4 regions of the Gordonia terrae genome follow, and region 1 is predicted to be linked to each of the others. Evidence: riboswitches for the same ligand, from Rfam matches in the RefSeq annotation. Region 1 holds a riboswitch; each other region holds the start of a gene.
What was found. A riboswitch is a leader RNA that binds a small molecule or an ion and turns the genes downstream of it on or off. The one in region 1 is predicted to bind cobalamin.
Positions count from the first base shown of each region.

Region 2: linked by a shared signal. The riboswitch ahead of BCM27_RS06550 (ABC transporter substrate-binding protein) and the one ahead of cobN (cobaltochelatase subunit CobN) in region 1 are both predicted to bind cobalamin.
Region 3: linked by a shared signal. The riboswitch ahead of BCM27_RS09305 (CbtB domain-containing protein) and the one ahead of cobN (cobaltochelatase subunit CobN) in region 1 are both predicted to bind cobalamin.
Region 4: linked by a shared signal. The riboswitch ahead of metE (5-methyltetrahydropteroyltriglutamate--homocysteine S-methyltransferase) and the one ahead of cobN (cobaltochelatase subunit CobN) in region 1 are both predicted to bind cobalamin.

Region 1 covers NZ_CP016594.1:2,810,475-2,815,458, forward strand. The annotation lists gene cobJ (precorrin-3B C(17)-methyltransferase) at 1-440, opposite strand, end outside; gene BCM27_RS12740 (precorrin-8X methylmutase) at 443-1,066, opposite strand; gene cobG (precorrin-3B synthase) at 1,080-2,240, opposite strand; cobalamin riboswitch at 2,244-2,379, shown strand; gene cobN (cobaltochelatase subunit CobN) at 2,452-4,984, shown strand, end outside.
Region 2 covers NZ_CP016594.1:1,438,305-1,443,288, reverse strand. The annotation lists gene BCM27_RS06555 (ABC transporter permease) at 1-648, opposite strand, end outside; gene BCM27_RS06550 (ABC transporter substrate-binding protein) at 659-2,269, opposite strand; adenosylcobalamin (AdoCbl) riboswitch at 2,292-2,373, opposite strand; gene BCM27_RS06545 (TetR/AcrR family transcriptional regulator) at 2,479-3,060, shown strand; gene BCM27_RS06540 (flavin-containing monooxygenase) at 3,053-4,606, shown strand; gene BCM27_RS06535 (GMC family oxidoreductase N-terminal domain-containing protein) at 4,603-4,984, shown strand, end outside.
Region 3 covers NZ_CP016594.1:2,049,727-2,054,710, reverse strand. The annotation lists gene BCM27_RS25940 (three-helix bundle dimerization domain-containing protein) at 1-334, shown strand, start outside; gene BCM27_RS09320 (acyl-CoA dehydrogenase family protein) at 383-1,609, opposite strand; gene BCM27_RS09315 (histidine phosphatase family protein) at 1,725-2,216, opposite strand; gene BCM27_RS09310 (CbtA family protein) at 2,236-3,066, opposite strand; gene BCM27_RS09305 (CbtB domain-containing protein) at 3,108-3,344, opposite strand; cobalamin riboswitch at 3,420-3,556, opposite strand; gene BCM27_RS09300 (ATP-dependent helicase) at 3,618-4,984, shown strand, end outside.
Region 4 covers NZ_CP016594.1:4,138,945-4,143,928, forward strand. The annotation lists gene rpsK (30S ribosomal protein S11) at 1-274, opposite strand, end outside; gene rpsM (30S ribosomal protein S13) at 274-642, opposite strand; gene rpmJ (50S ribosomal protein L36) at 853-966, opposite strand; gene infA (translation initiation factor IF-1) at 1,085-1,306, opposite strand; gene BCM27_RS18640 (iron chaperone) at 1,556-1,900, shown strand; cobalamin riboswitch at 1,997-2,214, shown strand; gene metE (5-methyltetrahydropteroyltriglutamate--homocysteine S-methyltransferase) at 2,361-4,664, shown strand; gene BCM27_RS18650 (pyruvate carboxylase) at 4,756-4,984, opposite strand, start outside.

The sequences.
Region 1 (4,984 bases):
GGCACGATCTCGGCGTCGAAGTGCGGCGACAGCCGCTTGTGCATGTGCATGTACGAGCTGTAGAAGAGCGGATCGCCCTCGGCGAGGAGGACGACGTCACGCCCGGCCCGCAGGTGCACCGCGAGACGTTCGGCGCTCTCGGTGTAGAAGTCGTCGAGTGCGCCCTGGTAGCCGCCGGGGTGGTCAGTCGTCTCGGTGGTGACCGGGTACATCAGACGTTCCTCGGTCTGGCCCTCGCGCAGGTACGGCTCGGCGACCGACCTCGCGATGCTGTTGCCGTGGCGCGCAGAGTGATACGCGATCACATCCGCGGTGGTGATGAGGCGGGCGGCCTTGACCGTCATCAGTTCGCTGTCGCCCGGGCCGAGCCCGATGCCGTAGAGCGTGCCCTGACCCGACGTCTGTCCGGCGGCCGAGCTGTCCGAGTGCATGGGGGCCATCGTCATTCCTTCGGGGTCGCGAGCGCGTTGACCGCGGCCGCGGTGATCGCCGACCCGCCGCGCCGGCCCGTGACCGTGATGAACTCGAGGTCGTCGCGCTCGGCCAGGGCCGCGCAGGATTCGACCGCGCCGACGAAACCGACGGGTGCGCCGACGATCGCGGCGGGACGGGGCGCACCGTCGTCGATCATGTCGAGCAGCGTGAACAGTGCGGTCGGCGCGTTGCCGATCGCGACCACCGCACCTTCCAGGCGGGGCAACCAGAACTCCAGTGCGGCAGCGGTTCTCGTGGTCCCCAGCTGCTCGGCAAGAGTCGGGAGAGTGGGTTCGGACAGGTGGCAGAGCACCTCGTTGTCCGCGGGGAGGCGTTTGCGGGTGATGCCGGAGGCCACCATGTTGGCGTCGCAGAGGATCGGGGCGCCGGCCTCCAGCGCGCCGCGCGCGGCCGCCACGACACCGGGCGTCGCGATCACGTCGCGCGTCAGGTCGGTCTGGCCGCATGCATGGATCATCCGGACGACCACGGTCGCGACGTCGGGCGCGAACGCAGAGAGGTCGGACTCGGCGCGGATCGTGGCGAAGGACTGACGGTAGATCGCGGCGCCGTCTCGTAGGTACTCGGTCATGGTGCTGACGAGCCTAACGGCGCCGCCGTTCGTATCCGCCGTCGGGCGTGGCCTCCACCGAGAGGTGGGATTCGGCCGGCGATCCGCAGCCACGGGCGCAACCGACCCAGTGCTCGCGTTCGTCGACGGGGTCGCCGGCCTGCACACGGGCCATCAGGTCGTCCCGGACCGGGGCGTGGGCGGACGCGCACCCGGGCGCTCCGACGCAGCAGCTGACGGACGCCCAGGGCGACGCGGCGTCGAAGATCAGGCCCATCGGTGCGAGCACGCGGACGACCGTCTCGGCCACGCCCTCCCCTAGATCGCAGAGCAGGATCTCGCGGTCGGGCGTGAACACGATCGGCGCCTGGACCGCCGCGATGAACTCCGCCAGCCGGGCCGGCAACCGACCGAGTTCGACGACCGCGCCGAGCAGGACCGCGCCGTCGTCCTGGTCGAACCAGCCGACGATCGGCTCGCCGGGGGCGCTCGGCGTGGTGTCCGGGTCGTTGTCGATCACCGGGTCGAGACCCGACGCGACGAGGTCGGTGAGTCGACGCCGGGCGTCGGTGTCGAGGTCGCGGACCCGCCACGCGCCGGGAACGACCTGACCCAGGCCCGCTGCCACCGCGATCAGCGCGCGAACGATCGCCTCCGAACCACTCGCCGACCCGACGGCGACCCCGCCGATGCTGATGTTCGCCGCTAGTGGCGTGCGGGCCCGGATCACCGCGCACGCATCCGGGCGTCGGGCGGCGATGTCACCGCGGCCGTCGTCGATCCCGAACAGGAACCGGCCGGACAAGGAGGCCGCGGCCGGGTCGGCGCGTAGGGCGTCGTCGAGGGCGGCGGCGAGCGGACGCGCGTCGGCGATGCCGCCGATACGACCGGTCAGTGGGCTGAGCTCGATGTTGCGCACCTTGTCATGGGTGCTGCTCGGCGCGAGCCCGGCCGCGACGACCGCCTCGGCGACGGCCTCGACGTCGGTGATCCCGCGCAGCTGGAGGTTGCCGCGCACCGTCAGCTCCAGGTGTCCGTCGGCATGGTCGGCGGCCGCCCGGGCGAGCTCCTCCAGCTGATCCGGACGGATCCGCCCGCCCGGCAGCCGGACCCGGGCCAGTGCGCCGTCGGCCGCCGGATGCGTGTCGAAGACCCCAGGGCAACGGTCGGCGGCGGCCCGGGCTGGCTGGTTCATCCCACCAGCCTACGACCGGCGGGTGCGGTGGCCGTAGGCTGAACGCACCGCGAGCGGGCTGAAGCCGGTGCGATTCCGGCGCGGTCGCGCCACTGTGATCGGGGAGCCGGGATCGACCGGCCATCCGGGAGTCAGACCAGTCCCTCGCACTGCACCCGCCACCCACGGCACCGACACGCACCCGGGCGCGACAACCCGGCGAGGAGACACGATGATCCTGCTGCTCTCGACCTCGGACACCGATCTGCTCACGGCCTCGGCGGCCCATGAGGAGAACGCACCGTCGGGCAGTGCTCCGACGGAGGCGTCGGTGTCCTACCGCGGCGCAAACCCCTCTCGCATCCTGGTCGAGGACATCCCGCGACTCGCCGCCGACGCCGATCTCATCGTCGTACGCATCCTGGGCGGAGTGCGCGCGTGGGAGGACGGGCTCGCGGCGGTCGAGGCGACCGGCAAGCCCCTGGTCGTGTGCTCCGGCGAGCAGCAGCCCGACCCCGACCTGATGGCGCACTCCACCGTGCCGTCCGGTGTCGCCGCGCAGGCCCACGACTACCTCGCGGCCGGCGGCGTCGCGAACCTCGTGAACCTGCACCACTTCTTGTCCGACACCGTCCTGCTGACCGGCAACGGTTTCGAACTCCCGCAGCAGACGCCCGCGTGGGGCGTGCTGGAACGGACGCCTACTCCGCTCCCTGAGGTCCGAGGAGCGCACGCCGAGCCTTCTCCGCTCCCTGAGGTGCGAGGAGCGCAAGCGACGAGCCACGAAGGGCCCGACGCCCCCACGATCGCCGTGCTCTACTACCGCGCCCAGCACCTGGCGGGCAACACCCGCTACATCGCCGCGCTCTGCGACGCCATCGAGGCGAAGGGCGCGCGAGCGCTGCCGATCTTCTGCGCGTCGCTGCGGACCGCCCCCGACGACCTCCTCGAGATGCTCGGTACCGCCGACGCCCTGGTGGTCACCGTGCTCGCCGCGGGCGGCGCCACCCCGGCCACCGCGTCGGCCGGTGGCGACGACGAGGCGTGGAACATCGAACGGCTGGCCGCCCTGGACATCCCGATCCTGCAGGGTCTCTGCCTCACCGGGTCCCGCGCGGACTGGGAGGACAGCGACGACGGCCTGTCGCCGCTCGACGTCGCCACCCAGGTGGCGGTGCCCGAGTTCGACGGTCGGATCATCACCGTGCCGTTCTCCTTCAAGGAGTTCGACGACGACGGATTGCCCTGGTACCAGCCGGATCTCGAGCGCTGTGCCCGGGTGGCAGGCATCGCCACCGCGCACGCCCGGTTGCGTCGGACACCGGCCGCGGACAAGCGGATCGCGGTCATGCTGTCGGCCTACCCGACCAAGCACGCCCGGATCGGCAACGCCGTCGGACTCGACACCCCGCGCAGCCTCCTGCGCCTGCTCGATGCGATGCGCGCGGCCGGGTACGACATCGGACCGGAGTCCGGCCCGGACGCGATCCCCGGTCTCGCCGAGGACGATTCGGATGCGCTGATCCACCAGATCATCGCCACCGGCGGCCAGGATGCCGACTGGCTCACCGAGGAGACCCTCGCCGCCAACCCGATCCGCCTGTCGGCGCGCGATTACCGAGCGTGGTTCGACACCCTGCCCGAGGGACTGCGCTCGGCGGTCACCGAGCACTGGGGTCCGGCTCCGGGTGACCTGTTCGTCGACCGCACGCACAATCCCGACGGCGACATCGTCATCGCGGCACTGACCTTCGGCAACGTCGCGATCATGGTGCAGCCGCCGCGCGGCTTCGGCGAGAACCCGGTCGCGATCTACCACGACCCCGACCTCCCGCCGTCGCATCACTACCTCGCGTCGTACCGGTGGATTGCTGCGCACGACACCGGCTTCGGCGCCGACGCGATCGTGCACGTCGGCAAGCACGGCAACCTGGAATGGCTGCCCGGCAAGAATCTCGGCATGTCGGCGGACTGCGGCACCGACGCCGCCCTCGGCGACCTCCCGCTCGTCTACCCGTTCCTGGTGAACGACCCGGGGGAGGGGACGCAGGCCAAGCGACGTGCGCACGCGGTCCTCGTCGACCATCTGATCCCGCCGATGGCACGCGCCGAGTCCTACGGCGACATCGCCCGGCTGGAACAGCTTCTCGACGAGCACGCCAACATCTCCGCCCTCGACCCGGCGAAGCTGCCCGCGATCCGCCAGCAGATCTGGACACTGCTGACCGCGGCGAAGATGGATTCCGACCTCGGTCTGACCGAACGGCCCGACGAAGAGGTCTTCGACGACATGCTGCTGCACGTCGACGGCTGGCTCTGCGAGATCAAGGACGTCCAGATCCGCGACGGCCTGCACGTCCTCGGCGAGCCCCCGCGCGACGACGCCGAGGTCGACCTCGTCCTCGCCATGCTGCGCGCCCGCCAACTCTGGGGCGGCACATCGGCTCTGCCCGGCCTCCGCGAGGCTCTCGGACTCGTCGAAGACGGCTCGGCCGAGCGCGGTTCCGTCGACGCCGTAGAGGCGCAGGCCCGCGAACTCGTCGCCGCCTGCGCGAAGGACGACTGGTCGACCGAAGCAGTTGCCGGGGCCACCGCGGGACTGCCCAGCGCGGTCGGGGATGTGCTCACCTTCGCGGCGACCGAGGTCGTCCCGCGCCTGCGTCAGACGACCGGCGAGGTCCCGCGAGTGCTGCACGCACTGGACGGCGGGTTCATCCCGGCCGGGCCGAGCGGGTCACCGCTGCGCGGCCTGATCAACGTGCTGC
Region 2 (4,984 bases), 1.4 Mb from region 1:
GTACGGCGCGCGCATCGCTTCCGTCATCCGGGCGCGGACGAGTCGCACCGGATGCGGTGCCAGCCCGATGAGCAGGCACAGCACCGGTAGCACCAGCACCTCCGGACGGTCGAGCGCCGATGTGCCCGTCGGTACGAGCGACACCGCGGGCAGCACCCCCATCCCGATCGCCACCCAGGCAATCAGTACGACACCGACCACGAACGCGGGGACGGATTCCGCCGCGAGCGCCGCAGTACTGAGCAACCGGTCCCAGCGCGAACCCGGCCGTGCGCCGGCGGCGACGCCGATCGCCAGCGCCGCCGGGACCAGGACGACGACGGTGACGATCGCGAGGATCACCGAGTTCGCGAGTCGCCCGTCGAGGATCTCGGCGACCGGACGGCCCGAGAGTTGCGACACGCCGAGGTCCCCGGTGAGGAAACCGCCTGCCCAGTCGAGGAACCGTACGACTGCCGGACGATCGAGTCCCAGTTCCGCGCGCAGAGCGGCCACCTGAGCCGGATCCGGTTGGCCCGCGGCTCCTCTCGACAACCGGGTCGTGGCGGCATCACCCGGGAGCAGTTCGAAGAGCACGAAGATCGACACCGCAACGACAGCGAGCACGGCCAACGCCCCGGCCAACCGGCCCGCGACATACCGCAACACGACGAGTCCCCTAGCGCTGCTGGAGCCAGGTGCCCGTGAAGGAGGCCCACTGCCCGGTGCCGGGCACCCCGTCGGTGATGCCCTGCACGGTGTTGCGGACGCCCGTCGGCTGCAGGGCGAAACTGTGGATGAGGTAACCGCTGTCGTTCCAGAGTTCGTCCTGCAGTTCCCGGTACAACTCACCACGGCGAGCCGGGTCCATCTCGGCGCGAGCCTGGGCGAAGGTGGCATCCCACGCAGGACGACGCCAGGCGGTCGCGTTGGCCGGGGCGTCCGAGGTGAGGGTCTGCCCGTAGAAGTAGTCCAGACTGTAGTTCCACCAACCGGACTGGGTGAGGGGCTTTGACCCGACGACCTGGGAGAAGTAGGTGTCGCCCGGCTCGACAGCGAGGTTGACGGTGATCCCGGCGGCCTTGGCCTGCTCGGCGAAGAGGGTCGCCGAGGCCAACTGGCCGGGACTGACGTCCGCGGTGTGCAGGGTGACGACGAGGTTCTCCTTGCCCGCCTCTCGGAGCAGGCGGCGAGCCCGTTCCGGGTCGTACGCGCGTTGCGGCATGTCGGCGTAGAACGGTGCGCCCTTGCCGTACAGGTCGTTGCCGACCTCGGCGAACCCGTAATACACCTTGTCGACCATCGCCTGCCGGTCCACCGACAGCTTGAGGGCCTCCCGTACTCGCGGATCGTCGAACGGCGCGAGGTCGGTACGCATCGTGAACGAGCTCATCGTGCCCACCGGCGGCGTCACGAGGTAGACGTCGGACTGCGATCGCAGGATGTTGCCCTGCGCCGGCGAGAGTTCGTAGACGACGTCGGCCTCCTGCGAGCCGAACGCGTTGAATCTGGCGTCGGCTTCGGCGACCTGGAGGATCTCCAGCCCGTCGAGGTGGGGCCGCTGATCCCAGTGGTTCTCGTTGCGGGTCAACACCGACCGGTCGCCCGGCGACCACGACTCCAGAACGAACGGGCCGGTCCCCACGGGAAGCGACGACGGCGTGAATTCCGTCGTACCGTCCTTGATCACGTAGACGTACCAACCGGCGAGCACCGAACCGAAGTCGGCGACGGGTTCTCTCATCGACACCACGACGGCGTGATCGCCGTCGGGCCTGGTGCGGGACAGGTCGATGATGTCGAGGTCACCGGCCGACGGTTTCTCCTCGTCGAGCATGCGCTCGAGACTCCACATGACATCGCGAGACGTGAACGGCGAACCGTCACTGAACTCGACGCCCCGGCGCAGCGCCATCCGCCACTGCGAGCCGTCGGCGTTGGGTTCCAGCGACTCGGCGAGCCGATAGTCGAGGGTGAGGTCGTTGTTGTAGTCGACGAGGTGATCCCACACCGCCTTGGACAGTGCGCCACCCGCCGAGTGGCCGACGACGTGCGGGTCGAGGACATCGGCGGTCGCCGAGGTGCCCGCGAAGACGACGCGCAACGTGCCGCCGGGGACCGGGGTACCGCCGCTCGGAGCGCCTGCCGGGCTCGGCCGGTCGGCACAACCGGCGAGCAGGCCCACCGCGCCGAGACCGGCGAGGCCGGCGATCCCACCGGCTCCGCGTAGCAGCCGGCGTCGGGTCAATTCGGGAGCTGCGTGCGCAGCTGTCGATCTTGAATTTTTCATGTCCATCCTCGTGGGTCGCGAAGACGCAAGCGATCTGGCTTCCCGATCGAGGTCGGGTCACAGTTGCGGGACAGCCCCGGATTCGCACCGGGTTCCCTTGCGTCCCGGTCATCGTACGGAGTGGCCAATCACGACATCGCATGCGGCGTGCGGTGGATGATCTCCGGAACTTACAAGCAGTCCGGACTGTTTGTGCTATCGTCGTCGATGTGACCGAGCCCACCCGAGCCCCGCGCCGACGCACGCAGGCCGAACGCACCGCGACCACGCGTGCGCTCATCCTCGACGCGACCGTCGACGCCCTGGTCGACGTCGGCTACGCCGCCACCACGACGCAGGAGGTCAACCGCCGGGCAGGTATCTCCCGCGGCGCTCTCCTGCATCACTTCCCCACCCGGGAATCACTGGTGGTCGCCGCGGTCGGACACCTGGTCGAGCGTCGGCTGGCAGAGATCCTGTCGCGGCCCCGGACGGGTCACGAGGGACTCGAGATACTCATCGAGGCGTTCAGCGGCCCGCTGTTCGACGCCGCTCTCGAGCTGTGGGTCGCCGCCCGCTGCGACGTCGGATTGCGAACCGCGATCATCCCGCTGGAACAGCAGGTGTCCGACGCACTCGCCGTCGGTTGTGCCGAGTTGTTCGGTGACCGGTACACCGCCGCGGAACTCGAACTCTCCATCGAACTCGCACGCGGATTGGCGGTGTCGCGCATCCTGCGCTCACCCGACGCCGACCGCGCGCTGCTCGACCACCTCCTGCCCGTATGGAAGGAACTCCTGACCCATGACTGAACCCAGTCCGACTCTCCCGCAGCAGAACACGCTGCCCCGGCGCGTGGACGTCCTCGTCGTCGGCGTCGGGTTCGGCGGTCTCGCCGCCCTGCATCGTCTTCGCACGGATCATCCGCAGCTGCAGACGCTGGCCATCGAACGTGGCGACGGCGCGGGTGGGGTCTGGCGCGAGAACGACTACCCGGGCGCGGCCTGCGACGTCCCGACGTCGCTGTACTCCCTGTCCTTCGCCCCCAACCCGGACTGGTCCAACACCTACGGTCGCCGCCACGAGATCCACCAGTATCTGCGTTCGGTCGCAGCCGATTTCGCCGACCAGATCCGTTACAACTGTGCACTCACATCGGCTCACTGGGACGGCGCGGCGCAGGAATGGATCGTGGTCACAACGGATGGCGAGATCCGCTGCCGCTACCTGGTCGCGGCGCCGGGAGCGCTGTCCGAGCCGGGTCTGCCACCGGTCGCCGGCGCCGATGAGTTCACCGGCACCGTGTTCCACTCCGCTCAGTGGGACCACTCCCACGACCTCCGCGGACGTCGCGTCGCGATCGTCGGCACCGGCGCGTCGGCGATCCAGATCGTGCCCGAGATCGTTGACGAGGTCGGACATCTCACGGTCTTCCAGCGCACTCCCGCTTGGGTCGTGCCGCGTCTGGACCGCACCATCGGCTCCCTCGAACGCGCACTCTATCGCCGCGTCCCCGGTGTCCACCGGCTCGTCCGGCGGATGGTGTGGACCTATCGCGAGGCCTACGTCCTGATGATGGCCCGCAACCCCAAACTGCTCCCGATCGCCAAGACCATCGCGCTGGCGCAGCTGCGGATCCAGGTCCGTGACGGCGACCTGCGCCGTCGGCTCACCCCCGACTACACCATCGGTTGCAAGCGGATGCTGTTGACCAACAAATGGTTCCCCGCATTGCAGCGCGACAATGCAACGGTGACCGGCGCGATCACCCGCCTCACCGCACGCGGCGCCGTCGACGACCAGGGCCGCGAACACGAGGTCGACACGGTCGTGTTCGCGACCGGGTTCACACCCACCGAACCGCCGATCGCGTCGGCGATCACCGGACGCGACGGGCGCACCCTGGCCCAGGCGTGGGCGGGATCGCCGCGCGCCTACCGCGGCGTCGAGATCCACGGCTTCCCCAACCTGTTCTTCCTGTACGGCCCCAACACCAATCTGGGTCACAGCTCGATCGTGCTCATGCTGGAACCGCAGGCGTACTACATGAGCAAGGCACTCTCCGAGCTGTCCCGCAGCGGCCGTTCGACCTTCGAGGTCACCGACACCGCCCAGGACCGGTACAACGCCGACCTCGATCCCGAACTCGAACGCACCGTATGGAATTCGGGCGGATGCTCGAGCTGGTATCTCGACTCCACCGGACGAAACTCGGTGATGTGGCCGAAGTTCACGAGCGACTTCCGCCGGATGATGTCGTCGTTCGACCCGGCCGATCACCGATTCGACGCCGCGATCCCACCCGCGGCCGCCACCGACGCAACCGAACCCGACACCGAGAGGACCGTCGCACCGTGAGTTCGACCCCAGACCATTACGACGCCATCGTCATCGGCTCCGGTTTCGGCGGTTCGGTTGCGGCCCTGCGTCTCACCGAAAAGGGCTACCGGGTCGCGGTTGTCGAGTCCGGACGGCGTTTCTCCGACGGCGACCTGCCCAAGACGAGCTGGCGCCTCAAGGACTACGTCTGGGCGCCCGCGCTGGGACTGTTCGGCGTACAGCGCATGCACCTACTGCGCGACGTGCTCGTGATGGCCGGTGCCGGCGTCGGCGGCGGATCGCTGAACTACGCGAACACCCTGTACCGGCCGCTGCCCGCCTTCTTCGACGATCCGCACTGGGGGTCGATCACCGACTGGGCGTCCGAGCTCGACCCGTACTACGACCAGGCGTCGC
Region 3 (4,984 bases), 760 kb from region 1:
TCGTTTCCCCGATGAGCCGGCAGCCGCAAAGGTTTTCCCGCAGAATGTGCCAATGGCTCGGGTTGAGGAGATGCTCGAAGTCGAACAGGTGATTCGTCGCCTGATCGCACGGTTTCCGGTTATGACTGTCGATGACATCAACGCTCGTGTGCGCGCCATTCACGGACGGTTCGCCGACTGCAAGGTCAGGATTTTCGTGCCGTTGCTGATCGAAAAGGCGGCTCGACGCGACATCGAGGACTTCCTGGCACAGCCGGACCACCTGACGCTTGTGTCGCCGACGCCCGGTACCACGCCGCGGGCGCCCGAGGTGCGCGCCGACGAGGTCGCCTGAACCCGGCCCGATCGTGTCGGCATGGTCCGACACGACCGGGCCTGTTCGTCAGCCCCGCAGCAGCCCCTTGGCGACATGGGTCACCTGGATCTCGTTGCTCCCCGCGTAGATCATGAGCGACTTGGCATCGCGCGCAAGCTGTTCCACGCGGTACTCGGCCATGTAACCGTTGCCGCCGAACAACTGCACCGCCTCCATCGCGACGTCGGTGGCCGCCTTGGACGAGTACAGCTTCATCGCCGACGCCTCGGACAAGCTCAGCGGCTTGCCCGCCCTGCCCCGCTCGAGGGCACTGAAGAGCATGTTCTGGACGTTGATGCGCGCGACCTCCATCTCGGCCAGCTTGAGCTGGATGAGCTGGAACTGTGCGATCTCCTGGCCCCACAGCTTGCGGTTCTTCGCGTAGTCGATCGAAAGCCGTTGCGCCTCGTTGATGATGCCCAGCGAGAGGGCGGCGATCCCGACCCGCTCCGCGGTGAAACCGGCCTTGGCGCCTTCGGATCCGCGCGCGTCCGAACCGGTGTCCTCGGTCTCGCCGAGCAGTCGGTCCTTGCCGACGCGCACGTTGTCGAAGAACAGCTCGCCCGTCGGCGAACTCATCATGCCCATCTTCTTGAACGGCTTACCCTGGGTGAGCCCCGGCATACCCTTGTCCAGCACGAACGACAGCACCTTGCGGTCGCGCATCGGCGTTCCGCTGCCGTCGTCGAGCTTGGCGAACACGACGATGGTGTCGGCGTAGGGGCCGTTCGTGATGAAGGTCTTCTGCCCGTTGAGGATGTAGTCGTCACCGTCACGACGAACCGTGGTCTTCATGCCGCCGAGCGCATCCGACCCGGAGTCGGGTTCGGTGATCGCCCAGGCGCCGACCTTCTCCATGGTCACCAACTCGGGCAGCCAGCGCTTCTTCTGCGCGAGCGTGCCCTTGCCGCGGATGGTCGAGGCGGTCAGCCCCATGCTCACTCCCAGCGACGCGACGAGGCCCAGACACACACCCGCGAGCTCGATGTTGACCATCATGAACATCGATCCGCCCATGCCGCCGCCATCGCCGGAGGACTTCTTCTTCTCGCCCTTGGCTTCTGCCTCGAGCTCCTTCTCGAGCGCATCCTTGGCCATGGCATCGACACCGAAGCTCGACAACAGCTTGCGGGTGATGTCGTACGGCGGCAGGACGCCGGACTCGAGTTCGTCGAGATGGGGCCGGATCTCCTTGTCGATGAACGCCCGCAAGGCGTCCCGAACCATCAGATCTTCATCGGACCACTCGAACATCGTCACACTCCCAGACCGGTGTCCGCCCGGGGCGAACATGTTTCAGTTTTGTCGTCCCCAACTGTGTCAGGAGTCACTGCCGATGTCTAGGTACGCCGTCGCGAATCTGTTCCTATCAGGTGTTTGCGCAGGTGTAGATGGTCGCCGGGCGGACCTCGTGGGCGAAGAACCGCTCCACGCCCGGGCACAGCAGGGCCTGGGCCACCGGCATCGCCACCACCACCCAACGGTCGGCGAGCCCGGAGCGGCCGTCGCGCCAGAGATGGACGCGGCCGACGAAATCCGCAAGGCTCTCGCCCCCGTGTGGCCGGGCACCGGGATCGGCGAACCACGCGCCGAGCTCGACGGGATCGATCTCCTCCGGAGTGCGGCCTGCCCACGCTCCGACGTCCAGCGTCCGCAGGGCGTCGTCGACGAGGGCGTCGGAGGCACCCAGGAGTTCGGCGGTCTCCCGGGTCGCGATCTCCGGACCACAACTGCCGACCGTGCGCGTGGAAGTCGCGGCCAGGCGGAGCACGTCCCGGCGGCCCCGCTCGTCCAGAACCTGATCACCGCCGAATCGCACCGACCGATTGGGGCCGGTGCGACCGGCGGTGATGATCTGCATGCGCGAAACGATCGCCGCCTCAGTGCTGGGCGGCGACCGCCGGGGCGCGGTCGGCGGTACGCGAGCGCGCCATCGCCCCCAGCAGCAGGGCGAACACCACGGTGAGAACCGTCCACAGGATCACCTGGTTGGCGATGGCGTAGACCCGGAAGTCCCCGATCACGTCACCGGGGAAGCCCGGGAACACGATCTGACCGGCGTCGTTGCGAACCGGCTCGGGGACCTCGGCGAAGGACGGCAGGAACGCGAGCACGATCGCTACGCCGGCCAGGTAGGCGGCGACAGCGGCGACGGCCGAGACGAATCCGCCGATCCGCGGACGCAGCCACAACGCCAGGACCACGGCCGCGATGGCCAGGATCACCGACGCCACACTGATGGTGAGGAAGGCTCCGGTTCTCTCGCCGATGGTGTCGTCGTCGCCGACGGCGGGCGGATTCGCCGGGTAGGCGAAGAACGGCACGGCGAACACGGCGACGAAACCGATCGCGCCGAGCACACCCGCGACCGCGCGCGGGTCGGTCGCGGGATGGCGACTGCCGAGATGACTCCAGAGCACCGTGAACGCCACCGCGAAGAACGCACCCATGCACACCGCGAACACGACGTTGCCGACACCGGCGCCGAGGTTCTCCTGCATGGCCCGCGTGAACAGCTCGCCGCCCTCACCGTGCGTGTGGCCACCCGGTTCGGCGGCGTGGGCCAGTGCCTCCTCGGCCTCCGAGCGGGCGCCTTCGTAGTCGATGGCCTTGGCGACGACCGGTTCGAGGTAGAACCGGGCGAACACGAACGAGACGATTCCGGCGATCAGACCTGCGAGCAGGCCGGCGCCGATGAATTTCTTCTCCATATGTACTTGGCTTCCTGTGGGATACGGCCGGTCAGGCCGGCTCAGTGGCAGGGGAAGCCGAGGAAGTGGCGTGCGTCGTGCACGAACTCGTGGACGTGGGTGTCGGAGCCGAAGACGGACACGACGCCCTGGTCGTACCCGAGGAAGTAGTAGGCGAGACCCGCCAGGAGCACGGTCAGGCTGAGCCAGAGGGCTGCACTCGCGACCGACAGGTTCGGTACGGGCAGGGCACGGGCCGGGGCGGCCTGTACGGCTGCAACAGTGCGGGGAGCTGTCATGGTGGGGTCCTTTCGCCGATCTCGCGTCGGAGATGTCGTGGTGTAGCAGTCCGGAGGACTGCTACACGCCGGCACGGCATCCTGACTCACGTCACCCCGTCACCATCGACCGCGTCGATATGTCGACACGTCGACCGCGTCGACATATCTACGGTGTCGATATGGGCAGCGTTCACAGTGGCGCGACCGTTCCGGACTCTCACCGGATTCCCCGCACAGGCGTGGGATGACTCTATACCGCGTTCTGTCGTACGCGTGAGACATAGTGGAGAGATGCCCCGCGCTTCGGTGCTCGACCGCTTCACCGCCCCCACCCGACGGTGGTTCTCCGGCGCCTTCACCGCTCCCACCGCCGCGCAGAAGGGTGCGTGGACGTCGATCGCCGACGGCTCGCACACCTTGGTCATCGCCCCCACCGGATCGGGCAAGACCCTCGCCGCGTTCCTGTGGGCCCTCGACCGCCTCGCCGCCGACCCGGACTCGCGGCCCGCCGGCACCAAGGTCCTCTACATCTCGCCGCTCAAGGCATTGGCCGTCGACGTCGAACGCAACCTGCGGGCCCCGCTGACCGGCATCACGCGGGCGGCTCAGGAGCTCAACCTGCCCGAACCGAACATCACCGTCGGCGTCCGGTCCGGTGACACCTCCGCCGCGGACCGCCGCGCACTGGTCAAGACACCGCCCGACATCCTGATCACGACGCCGGAGTCGCTGTATCTGATGCTCACGTCGGCCGCGCGAGAGAGCCTCACCGGCGTCCAGGCCGTCATCGTCGACGAGGTGCACGCGGTCGCCGCCACCAAGCGCGGTACGCACCTCGCGCTGACCCTCGAACGACTCGACGAGCTGCTCGAGAAGCCCGCGCAGCGGATCGGGTTGTCGGCGACCGTCCGGCCGCCGGAGGTGGTGGCGGGGTTCCTGTCCGGCGCCGCGCCGTGTCAGGTGGTCAAGCCCAAGGCCGACAAGACGTTCGACCTCCGCGTCGATGTCCCGGTCGAGGACATGGCCAACATCCCACCCCCGGTGTCCGATGCCGACCCCGCCGCACTCGACGACGCGTTCTCCCCGACCGCCGGGTCGCTGTGGCCGTACGTCGAGGCCTCGATCGTCGACCAGATCGAGGCCAACCGGGCGACGATCGTGTTCGCCAACTCCCGGCGCCTCGCCGAGAAACTCACCGCCCGGCTCAACGAGATCCACGCCGAACGCCACGGGCAGCCGGCCGAACCGACCGGCAATCCGTCGGTCGCCGGCGGCGCCCCCGCGTTCGTCATGGGCAGCGGCGCGAGCTCGGGCGCCGAACCCGTCCTGGCCCGCGCGCATCACGGCTCGGTCAGCAAGGAGCAGCGCGCCCAGATCGAGGACGACCTGAAGGCCGGGCGCCTGTCCTGCGTCGTCGCGACCAGCTCCCTCGAACTCGGCATCGACATGGGCGCGGTCGACCTCGTGATCCAGGTGGAGTCCCCGCCGTCGGTGGCCAGCGGGCTGCAGCGCATCGGCCGCGCCGGCCACCAGGTCGGCGAGATCAGCCAGGGCATCCTGTACCCGAAGCACCGCACCGATCTCCTGCACTGCACCGTGACGGTGAGCCGCATGCTCGACGGGGCGATCGAGGAGATCAAGGTCCCGCAGAATCCCCT
Region 4 (4,984 bases), 1.3 Mb from region 1:
CGAAGACGTCGACCTTCTTGACGCCGTGTTCCTGGGCCTTGCGCGCAGCGTTCTCGGCCGCGAGCTGAGCCGCGAACGGGGTGCTCTTGCGCGAACCCTTGAAACCGACGTGGCCCGACGATGCCCAGCTGATGATGTTGCCGCTGGGGTCGCTGATCGACACGATGGTGTTGTTGAACGTCGACTTGATGTGCGCGTGGCCGTGCGGGACGTTCTTCTTATCGCGACGGCGGGTGCCCTTCTTGGGGCCTGCGCTACGTGACTTCGGAGGCATTACTTCTTCTTCCCGGCGATGGTCTTCTTCGGGCCCTTGCGAGTGCGGGCATTGGTCTTGGTGCGCTGTCCACGCACAGGCAGGCCACGACGGTGGCGCAGACCCTGGTAGCAGCCGATCTCGATCTTGCGACGGATGTCGGCCTGCACCTCGCGACGCAGGTCACCCTCGACCTTCACCGAGGCTTCGATGTACTCACGCAGCTTCGAGACGTCTGCGTCGGTGAGATCCTTGGCTCGCAGGTCGGGGCTCAGGCCCGTTCCCTCGAGGATCTCCTTGGAGGTGGTACGCCCAACTCCATAGATGTAGGTCAGTGCGATCTCCAGCCGCTTCTCGCGGGGGAGATCCACACCAGCAACACGTGCCATGTGGCGGATTTCCTTTTCGATTCTCAGAGGTCTGCTCCCAGTCCGTCCCGCGAGCTGGTGCCGAACCGTGTGTCCGGCCTCGTGGGCTCCGGCCTCTGATCCGGAGGTAGGCGGTGACGCGTCTGTCGCCGCTGGTGTTGGGAGGTCCTTGTGTGTTCAGTTGTCGATCTTCAGTTGTTCTGACTCAAGCGACCCGGAGGGTGCGCGTGATCAGCCCTGACGCTGCTTGTGACGCAGGTTCTCGCAGATCACCATGACCCGACCGTTGCGGCGGATCACCTTGCACTTCTCGCAGATCGGCTTGACGCTCGGCTGAACCTTCACGTCAATCTCTCCTGCTCGGCTCGCCCGCGCGCACGCCGAAAGCGGCCGTGCACGTGGGTGTCGGTCTCCTCCCGAACGGATGTCCGGGAAGTCTGTCCCCGGCATCGCCGGGAAAGTCTCACTTGTAGCGGTACACGATTCGCCCACGAGCCAGGTCGTAGGGCGAGAGTTCCACGACGACCCGATCCTCGGGCAGGATGCGGATGTAGTGCTGCCGCATCTTGCCGCTGATGTGGGCGAGAACCTTGTGTCCGTTCTCCAGCTCAATACGAAACATCGCATTGGGCAGGGGTTCGATCACTCGACCCTCGACCTCGATGGCCCCGTCTTTCTTCGCCATGTCCTCCGCGATCCTGGCCGTGACCACGACATCCGGGTGATGCCGCGGCGCATCGGCCGGGTTGAATCAGTGTTTGTCCGTTAGGGTGTGGGCACCGGTCCGCGAGGACCTGCACCCGGTGTGCGCCGACCGGGCCCACGTGCTGACACGCTGATGCCCGGCACGCGATGCGCACCGACGATCCATGTTACGCGAACGAGCAGGCCAGGCCAAATGCGTGCTCAGCGCCACGGAGAGAGGCCGCACCGGATGGGCACTGTCGACGACTATCTCGACGGACTCGACCCCGCCGACCGCGAGGTGGTCGGACGCATCTACGACGTCGCCCGCACCGCGGTCCCCGACACCACTCAGGGCAAGGGCTACGGCATGCCGGCCCTGACATATCGCGGGAGCCCGCTCCTCTCGGTGATGCGCACCAAGAAGCACATCGGTCTGTACCCGTTCAGCCCGGAGGCGGTCGACGCCGGGCGGCCGTTCCTCGACGGTTTCGACGTGGAGAAGGGCACCGTTCGGTTTCAGCCGGGGACTCCTCCTTCCGACGATGCGATCCGCGCGATGATGTCGTTTCGGCGCGATCAGATCGACGGCTGACCGCCCGAACGTCGAACTACCGGTGTTCAGCGGGTCGACTTTGCTGGGCTAGGGTCGATGACGCATGTGGTTCGCCGCGTCGGGGGTCGTTTCAGCTCTCCGTCCGCGGCGTCGAGTCGCCGGCATCACGCCGGCGGACGAGAGGGAATCCGGTTCGAATCCGGAGCTGTCCCCGCAGCGGTATGCCGTAACGACCACCGTCATCAGCACTGAGCTCCGGCTTGGGAAGCGACGGTCAGTAGGAACTTCGATCAGAGGGATCTCGATCGAGAGCGACGGTGAGCCCGAAGACCTGCCAGGTGTACCGGACGCGCCGCGTCCGGTGGCTCGCCGCCTCGAGGATTGGGCGCAGGTCGAACCGGCGATCGTCGCGTGCCCCCTGCCGGGCGTGACGTGGGTCCGATCGATCTCCCCTGCTGGGCGGTGAACCATCCACCGTCAGTAGGAGAAGTCGACGTCCATGTCCGACACCGTCCGCCGCAGCTCCGCGGCACCGTTCACCACCACCGTCCTCGGCACCGCACGCATCGGCCCCCGGCGCGAACTGAAGAGGGCCGTCGAAAGCTATTGGTCCGGCCGCATCGACCGGACCGAGCTCGCCACGGTCGCGCAGCGCCTACGCAGCGAGCAGTGGGCCGAGCTCACCGAGGCCGGCCACGACTCCGTCCCGGTCAACACGTTCTCGTACTACGACCAGGTGCTCGACACCACGGTCCTCCTCGACGCACTGCCGCCGAGGTTCGCCGAGATCGACGATCGGCTCGATCGCTACTTCGCGGCGGCCCGCGGAACCGCCGAGGTGACCCCACTCGAGATGACCAAATGGTTCGACACCAATTACCACTACCTGGTCCCCGAGATCGGCCCGTCGACCACGTTCCGGTTGAATCCGGCGAAGGTGCTGGCCGAGGTCGCCGAAGCCGGGGAACTGGGTCTCCCGGCCCGCCCGGTGATCGTCGGCCCGGTGACGTTCCTGGCGCTGTCGAAGGCGGTCGACGGGGCGGGCGCTCCGCTCGATCGCCTCGACGAGTTGGTGCCCCTGTACCGAGACCTCCTGACGCGGTTGGCTGACGCCGGCGTCGAGTGGGTTCAGCTGGACGAACCCGTCCTGGTGACCGATGCCGCCGCGGGCCTGGGTCCGCGGACCGAATCGGTGTACAACGCCCTGGGCTCCCACGAGCGCCGTCCGGCCATCGCGGTGGCGACGTACTTCGGTGACGCCGGTGATCGGTTGGCACACTTGGCCCGGACGCCGATCGAGGCCATCGCGGTCGACCTCGTCGACGGCTCGGTCGAGACGGTGGCCGGCACCCCCGGCCTGGCCGACAAGCTGCTGATCGCCGGCGTGGTGGACGGCCGCAACGTGTGGCGCACCGACCTGGACCAGGCCGCGGCGACGCTGGCCACCGTGCTCGGTTCCGCCCGTTCCATCGCCGTCTCGACGTCGTGCTCGACCCTGCATGTCCCCTACACCGTGGACGCGGAGGACGAGCTCGACACCAACCTTCGCGGTTGGCTCGCGTTCGCGGCCGAGAAATTCCTCGAGGTGGCGGTGTTGTCGTCGGCGTTGCGCGAAGGCCACGCCGCGCAGGCCGCCGCCTTCGCCGAGAGCTCGACGGCACTGGCCAGCCGTGCCACCGACCCTCGTTTGCACAACGCCGACGTCCGCGCACGCCTGGACGCCGTCACCGATGCCGACGCGACGCGCGGCCCGGCCGATGATCGCCTCGCCGCCCAGCAGGAGCGGCTGGGACTGCCCCCGCTGCCGACCACCACGATCGGTTCCTATCCGCAGACCTCTGCGATCCGACTGGCGCGGGCCGCGCTGCGATCGGGCGAGATCGACCGCACCGAGTACGAGGACCGGATGAAAGCGGAGATCGCGGACGTCGTGGCGCTGCAGGAATCGGTCGGCCTCGATGTGCTCGTCCACGGGGAACCCGAGCGCAATGACATGGTGCAGTACTTCGCCGAGCAGTTCGAGGGATATTTCGCGACGGCGAACGGTTGGGTGCAGTCCTACGGCTCGCGGTGCGTGCGGCCACCGATCCTGTTCGGCGATGTGAGCCGGCCGAAGCAGATGACAGTCGACTGGATCACCTACGCGCAGACGCTGACCAGCAAGCCGGTCAAGGGCATGCTGACCGGCCCGGTGACGATTCTTGCCTGGTCTTTCGTTCGCAACGACCAGCCGCTGTCGGCGTCTGCCGATCAGATCGCGCTCGCCATCCGCGACGAGACCGTCGACCTCGAGAGGGCAGGGGTCGGGATCATCCAGGTCGACGAACCCGCTCTGCGCGAGTTGCTGCCGTTGCGTGACGCGGACAAGCCCGGGTACCTGGCGTGGGCCGTTCGGGCGTTCCGCATCGCGACCTCCGGGGTCCGCGACGATACACAGATCCACACGCACCTCTGCTATTCGGAATTCGGCGAGGTCATCGGAGCGATCGCCGACCTCGACGCCGACGTCACCTCGATCGAGGCGGCGCGGTCGCACATGGAGGTGCTCGACGACCTCGACGAGGCCGGCTTCCGTAACGCGGTGGGCCCGGGTGTGTACGACATCCACTCACCGCGCGTGCCCGACCAGGACGAGATCTTCTCGGCCCTGTCGTCGGCGCTGTCGAGCGTCGGCGCTTCCCGTCTGTGGGTCAACCCGGATTGCGGGCTGAAGACCCGCGGGACCCCGGAGGTGGTGGACTCGCTCACCAACATGGTGGCCGCGGCAACACGACTGCGCGAGACGATCCCGCTGTCCGGCTAGGCAGTCAACCGGCTCGACAAATGACCCCGGCCGTCGCACTCTCCCGTGAGTGCGACGGCCGCGGTCTGCAATACCGACTGCTTGTTGTGCGTCAACCGATCTCGACGAGCAGATCGCCAGGAGCGACCTGCGTGACCGAGTCGATCGCCAGCCGCGCGATCTTGCCGCCGACAGGCGCGGTGATCGTGGCCTCCATCTTCATGGCCTCGATGGTGCCGACGGCCGCACCGGCGGCGACCTCGTCGCCGACACCGACACTCAGCGAGACGACCCCGGCGAACGGTGCGCCGACGTGACGGGGATTGGACCGGTCCACCTTC